One region of the Bacillus cereus group sp. RP43 genome, then DNA from elsewhere that is predicted to be linked to it. Evidence: riboswitches for the same ligand, from Rfam matches in the RefSeq annotation. Region 1 holds a riboswitch; each other region holds the start of a gene.

Region 1 (3,144 bases):
TTCCACGTTGGTAACTTATACTTCAACCGTGGATGTACTGGTGCAATCGTAGGTTACCAACCATTCGGTGGCTTTAACATGTCTGGTACAGACTCTAAAGCTGGTGGCCCTGACTACTTAGCACTTCACATGCAAGCAAAAACTACTTCTGAAACTTTATAAGAAATAGTAGAAGAGATCTTCGCAGTCTGCGAAGATCTCTTTTTTGAAAAACTCTCTATATGTGGATTAAAGCATAAATTGGTCTGCAAATTAATTGTATATTGTCTATTTTATATATGTTTTTTCATTTTCCACTAAGCTAAAATAAAATTAATAAACAATAAATTTTCTAAAGAACTAAAAACAAACCATATATTACCATTCGGTGGTTAGAACTAGCTAAACCCTATTAATATCGGGATAAACATGAAAATAGAAACAAAACAGCGAGAAAAATTGACTTATTAGTCATATTTTTTAGTATTCATTTTTAGAATTTCCTGTATAATACAATTTGAAAGAAAATCTATGGTTAGACAAGAGAACACTCCTTTCGGTTTTGCTCACTGAAAGGAGTGTTTTTTTTAGGTCGCTAAAAACTCTTCTGTACTCATTACATTGGCGTATACTCCATTTAAACTTGCCAAAATTGTATTATGAATATAAACAGCTGGTATAGTAGCATTCTTAAATGAAAGATCTTTTGTAGCACAAGCATCGTGTATTACGGTACAGTGAAGGCCAAAATCAAAAGCAGCTCTTACTGTAGCATCAATACACATATGGGTCATCATCCCGCATATTACGACGTGCTCAATTCCTGAACGTTGTAATTGTTCTAGAAGATCAGTTTCTCGGAAGCTATTTGGATAATGTTTAAGGATAACGGTTTCCTCTCTAAGTGGACGGACATTTTCGTGAATATGGACACCTTCTGTATTGGGTAGGAAAAAAGTAGCGCTATCTTTTATAGCTACATGCTGGATATGAAAAATAGGTTCGTTTCGTATTCTAAAATGTTGTAGTAGCTGACTAGTATATTCACTTGCTTCTACTGGATTACGTAATTCCATCTTTCCATTTGGAAAATAATCATTTTGAATATCGACGAGCAAAAGGGCTGTTTTCATATATTTATCTTCCTCCGATTTCATATTCAAATACTGTTATTCAATTAATAGAGAAGGTTTCCCTTTTTAAAAATATGAGGGTTAAGAATTTTACATAACTTAAAAAATCAATATTGTATTGTGGTTTTTTTATTTGAAAATTTTAATAGAGAAATAATTAATATTTTTCCGAAAAATGTATTGACTCTTATTATTCTGAGTTCTATAATGAGAATTAATTAAATGACAATTAAATCGATACACTCTTATCCAGAGAGGTGGAGGGACTGGCCCTACGATACCTCAGCAACGGGTTTTTTAATACCGTGCTAATTCCAGCAAGCTTAAAGTAAGCTTGGAAGATGAGAAGATGTGAACGAGTACATATAAGTGCTCTCCTTCTTATCTTTTACAAGTGATAAGAAGGAGAGCACTTTTTATTTTACCTCGAAAGCTCTACTTCAAGTTTTACAGCATATAGGAGGGAAGAAAATGATTTCTTTTAACAATGTAAGTAAAGTATATGAATCAGGTGGGCAATCTGTTCATGCGGTGGAGGATGTAACATTATCAGTTGAAAAGGGCGAAATTTTTGGCATTATCGGATTTAGTGGTGCTGGAAAGAGTACGTTATTACGTTTAGTAAATATGTTAGAACGACCAACTGCAGGAACAATTTCAATAGACGATAAAGATATTACAGCATTATCGACGAAGGAGTTACGGAAACTAAGACAAAGAATTGGGATGATTTTTCAAAGCTTTAATCTATTTAATTCAAGAACAGTGTTTGGGAACATTGCTTATCCATTAAGGTTAGCGAAATTGCCGAAGAATGAGATAAAAGAAAGAGTGAATGAACTACTAAAATTTGTTGGTTTGGAAGATAAAGCGAACTATTATCCAGAACAGTTATCAGGTGGGCAAAAGCAGCGTGTTGGGATTGCAAGAGCACTTGCGACATCACCGGATATTCTCATATGTGATGAGGCAACATCAGCTTTAGATCCGGAAACAACAACAGAAATCTTAAATTTATTAAAGAAAGTAAATAGAGAGTACAATTTAACGATTCTACTTATTACACATGAAATGCACGTTGTGAAAGAAATTTGTCATCGTGTAGCTGTTATGGAAAAAGGAAAAGTTATTGAAGAAGGAAAACTGTTTGACGTTTTTACACAGCCAAAAACAAAAACAACTCAAAATTTTGTACGCTCTGTTATTAATGATCATTTACCAGAAAGTGTTCTAGCAAAAATTCAAAACGGGGGCCAGATTTACCGCCTGACTTTTACTGGTGAAGAGACAGGGCAGCCTGTACTATCGTATATTGCGAAAAATTATAACGTTGATGTAAATGTTCTTTACGGAAATATTATTGAACTCCAAAATGTTTTATTTGGAAATCTTCTTGTAGAACTACAAGGTGAACAGAAAGAAATTCAAAAAGCATTACAACATCTAAGACTGCAAGTGCAGCTGAAGGAGGTAGAAGCTCATGCGAGTTGATTGGAGTGTTTTTTGGCCTCGCATATTAGATGCGACAGGGGATACCCTCTTAATGGTAATTGTAACCCTTATATTTGCCACAATACTAGGTATACCTCTAGGTTTACTTTTATATGTAACGCGCAAAGGGAACTTTTTAGAAAATAAATGGGTCTTTTCTATTCTTAATATCGTGATTAATACAATTCGTCCGGTTCCATTCATTATCTTTTTAGTAGCTTTAAGCCCGATAACAAGAAGTGTTATTGGAACGACGATTGGAACAGCAGCAGCAATCTTCCCAATGACGTTAGTTGCTTCAATTGGTATTGCGAGAATGGTTGAAACAAATCTTGTTTCTGTTCCGAAAGGAGTAATTGAAGCAGCACAAGCAATGGGGGCTTCACCGCTTAGAATTGTTTTTGAAATCCTCGTGCCAGAAGCGTTGGCTCCATTAATCTTAGGTGTAACGTTTATGACAGTTGGTTTAATTGAATTTTCAGCAGTTGCTGGGCTTGTCGGTGGTGGCGGTCTTGGTGACTTAGCAATGACATATGGTTAT
Region 2 (3,144 bases), 4.2 Mb from region 1:
TGTTTTCCCTGTTCCAGATAAACCGAAGAATAGTGCTACGTCGCCTTCTTCGCCTACGTTTGAAGAGCAGTGCATAGAAAGAATGTCTTGTTCAGGTAGTAAGAAGTTCATAATAGAGAAGATTGATTTTTTCATTTCTCCAGCGTATTCTGTACCACCGATTAGTACGATACGTTTTTCGAATGAAACCATAATGAATGCTTCAGAATTTGTACCGTCAATTGCTGGATCTGCTTTGAAGTTTGGTGCAGAAACAATTGTGAACTCTGATTCGTGAGTTGTTAATTCTTCTTCATTTGGACGAATAAATAATTGATGTACGAACAAATTATGCCATGCATATTCGTTAACAACTTGAATTGGTAGGCGATAGTTGCGATCAGCGCCAGCAAATCCTTTGAAGACGAATAACTCTTCTTTTTCTTTTAAGTATTCTAAAACTTTTGTATATAATTTATTAAAATGTTCTTCAGAGATCGGTTGGTTCACGGCTCCCCAAGCAATTTTGTCAGCAACCGATGCTTCCTTCACAATAAATTTATCTTTAGGAGAACGTCCTGTGTATTTTCCTGTTGAAGCAGAAACGGCACCAGTAGAAGTTAATTTCCCTTCGTTTCGCATTAATACTTTTTCCACTAATTGCGGAACACTTAATTGAATCTGTGCATTGCTTCCGTTCAATAATTCATGTAAACCAATTTGGACATTCACAGTACTCATATTTATATACCATCCTTTTCATTTAATGAAATATTCCTCGTAATCCCCATCAAGAGTATAACACAATTATATAAATAATGTATACTATTTATTTATTTTTGTTTGTGTGAATGTATCATTTCCTTATTAATATTTCATTCTATGCGTATTGAGAAAAACTTTCAGGAAAATGTGAATATTAATTGACAAATGAATATCATTTCTTTAGTATAGGTTGGGACGGATACTCTCTTATCCCGAGCTGGCGGAGGGACAGGCCCGATGAAGCCCAGCAACCTCACTTGTAGTGGTAAATACAGGTGAATAGGTGCTAAAACCTGTGCGAGGCTAACGGTCTCGAACGATAAGAGCAAAGGGCAAAAAGCAGTATGCAAGTAGCAAATTAAACCTTTCCTCTATGTTAAGTGGGAAAGGTTTTTCTGTATGCTTGTGTGGGAGAATAAATGTATGTCGCAGTTTGTGGCAAATTAAGGATGAGTTCCGTACAATATATACAATTACTGTAGGGAGGTTTACCACATGACAAAAAAACGTCATCTGTTCACATCTGAGTCTGTAACTGAAGGACATCCAGATAAAATTTGTGACCAAATTTCTGATTCAATTTTAGATGCGATCTTATCAAAGGACGCAAATGCACGTGTAGCTTGTGAAACAACTGTAACAACTGGTTTAGTATTGGTAGCGGGGGAAATTACGACTTCTACTTATGTAGATATTCCGAAAATCGTTCGTGAAACAATTCAAGGCATTGGTTACACACGCGCAAAATATGGATTCGATGCAGAAACTTGTGCAGTTTTAACATCTATCGATGAGCAATCTGCTGACATCGCTATGGGTGTTGACCAAGCGCTAGAAGCACGCGAAGGTCTAATGACTGACGCTGAGATTGAGGCAATTGGTGCGGGAGACCAAGGTTTAATGTTTGGTTTCGCATGTAATGAAACACAAGAATTAATGCCACTTCCAATCTCGCTTGCTCACAAATTAGCTCGCCGTTTAACTGAAGTACGTAAAGATGACACATTATCATACTTACGTCCGGATGGAAAAACGCAAGTTACAGTTGAGTATGATGAAAGTGGTAAACCTGTACGTGTGGATACAATTGTAATTTCTACACAACATCATCCAGATGTTACATGGGAAGAAATCGATCGCGATTTAAAAGAGCATGTAATTAAAGCTGTAGTTCCAGCTGAATTAATGGATGGAGAAACGAAATTCTTCATTAACCCAACTGGTCGCTTCGTAATTGGTGGACCACAAGGTGATGCTGGTTTAACAGGACGTAAAATCATCGTTGATACTTACGGTGGATACGCTCGCCACGGTGGCGGTGCATTCTCTGGTAAAGATGCAACGAAAGTTGACCGTTCTGCAGCATATGCAGCTCGTTATGTTGCGAAAAACATCGTAGCAGCTGGTCTTGCTGACAAAGCAGAAGTACAACTTGCATACGCAATCGGCGTAGCACAACCAGTATCAATTTCAGTTGATACATTTGGCACTGGTAAAGTATCTGAAGACGTACTAGTAGAACTAGTTCGTAACAACTTCGATCTTCGCCCAGCTGGTATTATTAAAATGCTAGACTTACGTCGCCCAATTTACAAACAAACAGCAGCTTACGGCCACTTCGGACGTACTGATGTAGATCTTTCATGGGAACGTACAGACAAAGCTGTAGCTTTAAAAGAGCAAGCTGGTCTATAATATATGAAAAAAAGCTTTGCGCGGTGAGCGCAAAGCTTTTTTTATTTTGTTTTACTTATGATTTGAATACATGAATTACAATACACTTCTCCGTCTAGCTCAATATACTTTTCATATTAGTCATGCCGCTTGCCGGAAAGGGCATATGAATCCATGCTTTTTCATACGTTTGTATTTCTTTTTTGCATGATTTACAAACTATCGGTTTCTTCTTGAACATATGTAATTACCCTTTCATTTGACGTGCTTTACCCGCGCAAAATGCACTGCTCAGTAAAAATAGCGTTGCGAATATAATACTTACTAATGTAGCATATGGAATTGCTCCTTTTAGAGAAAACCCCACGGTGATTGAAGCTATAAATAAGAGGATGAATGTTGTTGTTAATTTTTTATAAAGTTCCATAATATGTAGACCTCCGATTTATTTTGTAGTGTAAATTTAAAAATTAAATCTATTATGTAGAAAATATAAGGTGAGTTAAAGAGTAGCTAATGATGTGGAACCTAAGAAAAAATATAAAAAGTACACTCTTTTATTTTCCTTTTTGTGGGTTTACATACTTATATTGTATCATGCTTCATCGTTGGCTTCATACATAATCGTGTAAAGATATGTATGATAAAATGGAGAAAAGTCTTCAAGAAAGGAAAGATGAAAAATGAGTGTAACTGAACATAAAAAACAAGCACCAAAAGAAGTAC
Region 3 (3,144 bases), 2.6 Mb from region 1:
ATGCTCTGATTTTATCCAATATTGTAATGCCGCTCCTGAAGTAACAGATTTATATCGAATTAGCGGGGAATTTAATTATATGATGAAAGTCATGAGCGATTCGATGGATTCTCTCGCTGCATTTTTAGACTCTTTAATGCAATTTGGATTATCGTCTCCTTTAATTGTTTTAAAGAGTGAATTTGAGGAGAAATTGTCGTTTTGATAAAGAAATAAGAGAATTGACATCTCAATGTGAAAATGAACACTTTATTTAAATTGATAGGCACCAGCTTTCCTCAAAAAAGAAAAAGGAGTGGATGATCCACTCCTTTTAACCCTCTACCCCTGATTCCTCTGCGCCTCTCTAAACTCCTCTTTCACCTTCTCTAACAGTCCTTTTTCTGTAATTAATCGATACGCTGTATTTGCTAATGCTTTTGCCGATGTAATTAACGCTTTATCTCCTAGTTCTGAACGTGCTGCTTCTCTAAATTCATTCGTATGTGCAATTAAGTCATCTGGTCCGATTTTAATGTACGGGTGAATGGTCGGTACGACTTGGCTTACGTTTCCGGCGTCGGTTGAACCGATCCCTACTCTTTCTTTGCGATTTACATCTTCACCTAATAGTTCTAATTCTTCCGCTACGATGTCGTTATATGTTTTTGTTACGAGTAGTTCATCGATTTCATTTTGGAATTGATGGATTTTTACTTTTGCGCCTGTTGCTAACGCTGCTCCTTGTGCAATATTTCTTACTTTTTCTGTTACTTCCGCACATCTTTTTCGCGTAGCTGCACGGATGAAGAACCGTGCGGCAGCGTAGTCAGGAATAATGTTAGGTGCTTTTCCGCCCTCTGTAATGACGCCATGAATTCTCACATCTGACGGAAGTTGTTGGCGAAGTGCGTTAATACCGTTATAAAGCTGAATTACCGCGTCTAATGCGTTAATCCCTTCTTCAGGTGAAGCTGCGGCGTGAGCTGTTTTTCCGTAAAAATGAAAATCAAGTGGATCGACTGCTAATGAAGGACTCGTCGTCGCTGTCTTTCCGCTCGGATGAATCATAAGCGCTGCATCGATATTTTTAAATAACCCAGCTTTTACATAACTCGACTTTGCGCTACCGTTTGGCCCGCCTTCTTCTGCTGGTGTTCCAAACACGACAACTTCTCCGCCGATTTCTTCAAGCGTTTCTGATAATGCGATTGCTGCCGCAACGCTAATTGTGCCAATTAAATTGTGACCACACGCATGACCGAGTCCTGGTAAAGCATCATACTCAGCTAAAAATGCGATAACTGGTCCTTGTTTCCCTGAACTTTTTCGTGCGATAAAACCTGTTTCATGACCAGCTATATTGTGCTGCAACTGAAATCCTGCACTACCTAGTAATAAACTTAACGTTCTTGATGCATAAAATTCTTGGTTACCAATCTCCGGATTCCCATGAATATCATGACTTGTTTTTATGTACTTTTCCTTATTTCTTTCGATACTCTCTTCAATTGTTTTTCTTTGTGACGTTACTCCTGTCGCTCCCATTTTTCTTCCTCCTTTTATTTTCACGTAAAAAAGCCTCTTTCTAAAAGATAGAAAGAGGCTTCTGTATATACAGTCAAAATGAGCTTCTTTCTTATCTTTCAAGTTACCTTGCTGGAATTGGCACAGTATTCATAAAGAATCCGCTGCCGAGGTGTCATAGGGCCAGTCCCTCAACCTCTCGTGATAAGAATTTTCATAAAATTATATTAAATTATATTAAATTATTTTCATTCTAAATTTATTCCGAATAAAAGTCAAGGAATTCCTATCCGAATTTACCGAATATCTAAAAACCCTTTTAATACACCAATTGTTTCAGGTGCTTGTAATCTTGCACATATGTACGGAAATTCCGTACTACCTTCAAACATCATTTGAGATGTGAGAGGTGCCCCTGCCCAAAAGATTTCATCATCGATTACTATAAATGGGAACGCTTTGTTTTGCCTTTGTAACTTTACATTCTTTAATGGAACTGGTCCGTCACTATATACCGTTACTTGTGCATTCGTACGCATTAACGCTTGCCATACTCGTTTATCTACTTGCTTCGTACTTGGAAGTGAAATAATGATTTTTCGTTTTGCAGCTAAAATATCTTTTAATAGCCCTTTCGTTTCCTCGAGATTCATTTCCATAAACCAGCGTAATCGTTTCGATATTTTTCTCTCCCATAATTGTCTTGATGTCGTGCGATCATACACATCTCCGTGACGTTCTATATGAGCTGTTAATTGTGATAACGCTTGTTTTCTCGAAAGATTTTTACGCATATAATGGCAATCCGATAATTGAATGAACTTCCCTCTCGCTCTCGTTACTGCTACATTGACGAGACGATGGTTTTTATGATCAAAGAATAACACACCAGGTCGTTCTTGCGGATAACTATCAACTGTATCAAAGATCATCATATCTCTTTCAGACCCTTGAAACTTATGAACTGTTGCCGCTAATACTGGTATGTTTTGATATTTCGTTCTCTGCAACATTTCCCTGATACACGTTGATAAAAAGCGTGACTGCGCCCTGTAAGGCGTAACCACACCGATAGATTGCACACCATCTAGCAGTCCGATTAACATCATTTGCATCGCTACTAAACCAGACATAATATTAAAACGAGAACCAGATGCAGCGTCTTTTAAGGAAAATGCTCCCATTAAGCTCGTATCAAATAAAACACTCGCCTCATTTGCGAACGGCTGCAATTGCGCAAGTTCTTTACGCTCTGAAACAGACGGATGGTCATATACTCTATTTTTATAAATAAATGAGTTTGTAAACTTCGATATATCCGCATGCATACGTCTTTGTTCCTGCAACATAAAAAGGTTGGGATGTGCTTCTGATTTATTTACAGAATCAACAATCCCTGCATGGTAAAACATATCTTCGCCGAGCCATTTTCTAACAAGTTCATGGTTTGCCATCGCAATCGGAGGCAATTGTAAAAAGTCGCCACAAACGACGATACGTTTTCCAAGAGAAGCAGCTAATGCGATTTGCGGCACATATGCCATACTTACTTCATCTACGACAACTAAATCAAATGTACGCTCATAAATAAGTGAATCAATGGCACATTTCGATAAAGTCGCACCGATTACTTGCGCA
Region 4 (3,144 bases), 2.7 Mb from region 1:
TTATGTTACCTTTCTACTTCCGTTTTGAAAGGAGGGCGTTTGTTTCACGTGAAATTGTTATCGTTGCTGTGTTAGCGGCTATTGCAGCGGTTAGCAGGGTACCATTTTCGATATTACCGAGTGTACAACCGACTTCTTTTGTTATTATCGTTTCTGCAATTGTTTTTGGAAGTGAAACTGGCTTTATGATTGGGGCAACGGCGGCCATTGTATCTAATATTTTTTTAGGACAAGGTCCGTGGACTCCGTGGCAAATGTTCTCTTGGGGCATGATCGGTTTTATAGCAGGATTACTCCGAAATACATTTTTGATGAAAAAACTATGGGGACGACTCATATATGGATTTGCCGTTGGATTTCTATTTGGCTGGATTATGAATTTCTGGGGTCTTCTTGGTTTTATACAGGAAGCAACGTGGGAAACAGTTATTGCTTACTATGTCGCAAGTTTTTACTTTGATCTGAGTCACGCGATATCGAATGTTATTTTCCTTCTGTTATTTAGCACGTCATGGATTACGATCCTCACAAGATTTAAAAAGAAATACGGTATATTAGATGAGCATAACGTGACATAGAAAAGCATACTCATATAAGGTAGGGTCGCGACTTACATATTCGTTTGCCTCTTTCATGCTTCTTACATATTGTAAGAAGCATTTTTTATTGTCAAAAAATAGATTCAATATATATCCGTTATTATATGAAATTATTTGTATAATAGTAGGTGAGAACTATTTTCAAGAGGGAGGTGTATAGTTAATGAAGTTAGTTATTCCGAAGCAACATGGAGCATGGGCGATGCTTGTCATACCATTTCTATTAAGTGTATTACTTGGTAAACCTACTTTTTATCATATCCCATTGTTTTTAGCCTGGTTCTTTATCTATCTAGCTACTTATCCATTTCTCATGTACATAAGGCAAAGACGAAAAAAAGAATTTCTACACGCTGCCATTGTTTATTTTATCATTGCATTTGTATTTGGGATGATTTCTTTATTATATGAATGGCGAATTCTTTTATTCGCAGTATTAATGATTCCATTGTTTATTATAAATATGTATTACGCTCGTCAAAAAAATGAACGAGCATTACTAAATGACATTTGCGCGATTATAGTGTTTTGTATAGGTGGTTTAATCAGTTATTATTTCTCAATGAAATTCATAGATAAAACAGCATTATTCATTGCGCTTATTTCATTTCTATATTTTTTAGGAAGTACGTTTTATGTGAAAACGATGATTCGTGAAAAAAATAATCCGAAGTATCGTTTTATATCTTGGGGATATCATATTGTATTAACGGTAATTGTATTTGCTATAAATCCATGGTGTTCACTCATATTTGTACCAAGTGTAATTCGGGCCATTATGTTGTATGGCAAAAAGATTTCTATATTAAAAGTAGGGATTCTAGAAATTGTTAATTCTGTATATTTTTTAATCATAACGGCAATAATGATGAAGTATGCCATTTGAAAAAACTTCCCATCTTTTGATGGGAAGTTTTCATTCTTGTTCTAAGATGTGAACGGTATAATCACATCTTTGTAATGCTTGCTCTACAGCGTAAAGGGATTGTTCAATACGTGCACGATTAAAATCTTCTTCAACAGTTTGTAATGCATCTTCTAAACAATGTTTCGCTTCTTGTAATGAATGAAAAGAATCTTGTACGTATCCACGAGCATTCTTTTGCAACGTAGTAGCCTCCTTTTGTACATCTTTTTGTAGTATGAACAATAAAGAAGAAAATATAATTTATTATATTTATTTGACAATTATAATCAAATTACGTATAGTTAAATTTAAAGTGAATATTTTCTTATCCAGAGAGGTGGAGGGACTGGCCCGATGAAACCCAGCAACCGCGATGCAGGTGCTAATTCCAGCAGAACATATTTGTTCTGGGAGATAAGACGAAGATATACGTAACTTCTTCTTATCGGAGAGGTTTTTTTGTTGCAAAAAAACCGATTACGAAAACATATAATAAGAAGAAAGGGGTTGCGAAGTACTGTGACACTCGAAAAATACGTAAAACTGCGTAGTACAGTTTATGAATATATGATAGAGCAAGATAAGCCAATATCATTGTTAGATATTCAAGAACATATCGTTTCGCATCATGAAGGAAAATTCACTAAAAAAATGTTACATCAATTTTATTTATCAAGATTATTAGATGAACTCAAACTGGATGGGAAAATTACTTTAGCTGATGATGAATATCGCTATGCTGAAAAAGGGGTATTTTATAAAGCGGGAAAAGGGAGCTGAGCTCTCTTTTTTTTGAAGTATGTAGCGTAAAAGACTGCTAAAGCAGCCTGATACAAGGGAATGGTGTTGAGTGTGTAGTGTCAAAGATTGAATGTGCCTGAAAGAGGCACTTCATATCGGCTGCAAATGAAAAGAGACACCTTCGCCGAATAGGTGTCAGTCGTTTTGCCATGTAGACTCGCTACTTGACAGTAATTAGAATAACATGCAGGGTTTTTGAAGTCAAAAGGGAATTAAAGGAAGGGGTGTTGTTATGTACGCTTACTTATTAAAAGATATAACGAAATGGATTCCAAAGTACATTATGGATAAAGGTTATGAATATTATGAAGAGGGACATGTAGAAGATGTTGAAATACAAGACAAGAAAGTATTTGCTTTCGTTACTGGAAATGCAGGGAACTATGAAGTGATTATTGACCTTACTGATTTTACAAAAAGTAGCTGCGAGTGTCCGTATGAAAATTATTGTAAGCATATGGCTGCAGTTGTGTATGATATTCAAGGTGCTGGTGAGAGTACAGTTAAAGAACAACTGAAAGGTTTAGAAAAAGAAGAGTTACTAACAGTGCTAAATCGTTTGTTACAAAGTTCGAAAAATGTCCAAATCGTAGAGAAGATGTTAAAGAAAGGGAAGATTTAACTGTAGAGGGGAGTTGCTTTGTAGTGAACGTACTAATTATATACGCTCACCCTAGTCCTTCAAGCTTTAACGCAGCAATATTAAAGCATGTGCAAAAAGGACTTGGGGAAACAAATCATTCTGTTACGTTACTTGATTTATATAAAGAACAATTTGATCCAGTGCTTGTATTTAATGAAGAGAAAAAAAGACGGGATTTACTAAATGAAGAAGAG

The links. A riboswitch is a leader RNA that binds a small molecule or an ion and turns the genes downstream of it on or off. The one in region 1 is predicted to bind S-adenosylmethionine.
Positions count from the first base shown of each region.
Region 2: another riboswitch for S-adenosylmethionine. It lies ahead of metK (methionine adenosyltransferase); the one in region 1 lies ahead of QCI75_RS25000 (methionine ABC transporter ATP-binding protein).
Region 3: another riboswitch for S-adenosylmethionine. It lies ahead of QCI75_RS11545 (M20 family metallopeptidase); the one in region 1 lies ahead of QCI75_RS25000 (methionine ABC transporter ATP-binding protein).
Region 4: another riboswitch for S-adenosylmethionine. It lies ahead of QCI75_RS10935 (hypothetical protein); the one in region 1 lies ahead of QCI75_RS25000 (methionine ABC transporter ATP-binding protein).

Region 1 covers NZ_JARVHQ010000001.1:4,820,130-4,823,273, reverse strand. The annotation lists gene pruA (L-glutamate gamma-semialdehyde dehydrogenase) at 1-162, shown strand, start outside; gene QCI75_RS25005 (cysteine hydrolase family protein) at 567-1,112, opposite strand; SAM riboswitch class I at 1,355-1,460, shown strand; gene QCI75_RS25000 (methionine ABC transporter ATP-binding protein) at 1,584-2,603, shown strand; gene QCI75_RS24995 (methionine ABC transporter permease) at 2,593-3,144, shown strand, end outside.
Region 2 covers NZ_JARVHQ010000001.1:664,111-667,254, forward strand. The annotation lists gene pckA (phosphoenolpyruvate carboxykinase (ATP)) at 1-720, opposite strand, end outside; SAM riboswitch class I at 949-1,070, shown strand; gene metK (methionine adenosyltransferase) at 1,240-2,439, shown strand; gene QCI75_RS03460 (hypothetical protein) at 2,666-2,845, opposite strand; gene QCI75_RS03465 (MogA/MoaB family molybdenum cofactor biosynthesis protein) at 3,102-3,144, shown strand, end outside.
Region 3 covers NZ_JARVHQ010000001.1:2,197,629-2,200,772, reverse strand. The annotation lists gene QCI75_RS11550 (Lrp/AsnC family transcriptional regulator) at 1-205, shown strand, start outside; gene QCI75_RS11545 (M20 family metallopeptidase) at 322-1,527, opposite strand; SAM riboswitch class I at 1,616-1,717, opposite strand; gene QCI75_RS11540 (AAA domain-containing protein) at 1,803-3,144, opposite strand, start outside.
Region 4 covers NZ_JARVHQ010000001.1:2,081,057-2,084,200, forward strand. The annotation lists gene QCI75_RS10920 (ECF transporter S component) at 1-578, shown strand, start outside; gene QCI75_RS10925 (YwiC-like family protein) at 763-1,485, shown strand; gene QCI75_RS10930 (hypothetical protein) at 1,516-1,707, opposite strand; SAM riboswitch class I at 1,829-1,927, shown strand; gene QCI75_RS10935 (hypothetical protein) at 1,966-2,286, shown strand; gene QCI75_RS10940 (SWIM zinc finger family protein) at 2,540-2,929, shown strand; gene QCI75_RS10945 (NAD(P)H-dependent oxidoreductase) at 2,953-3,144, shown strand, end outside.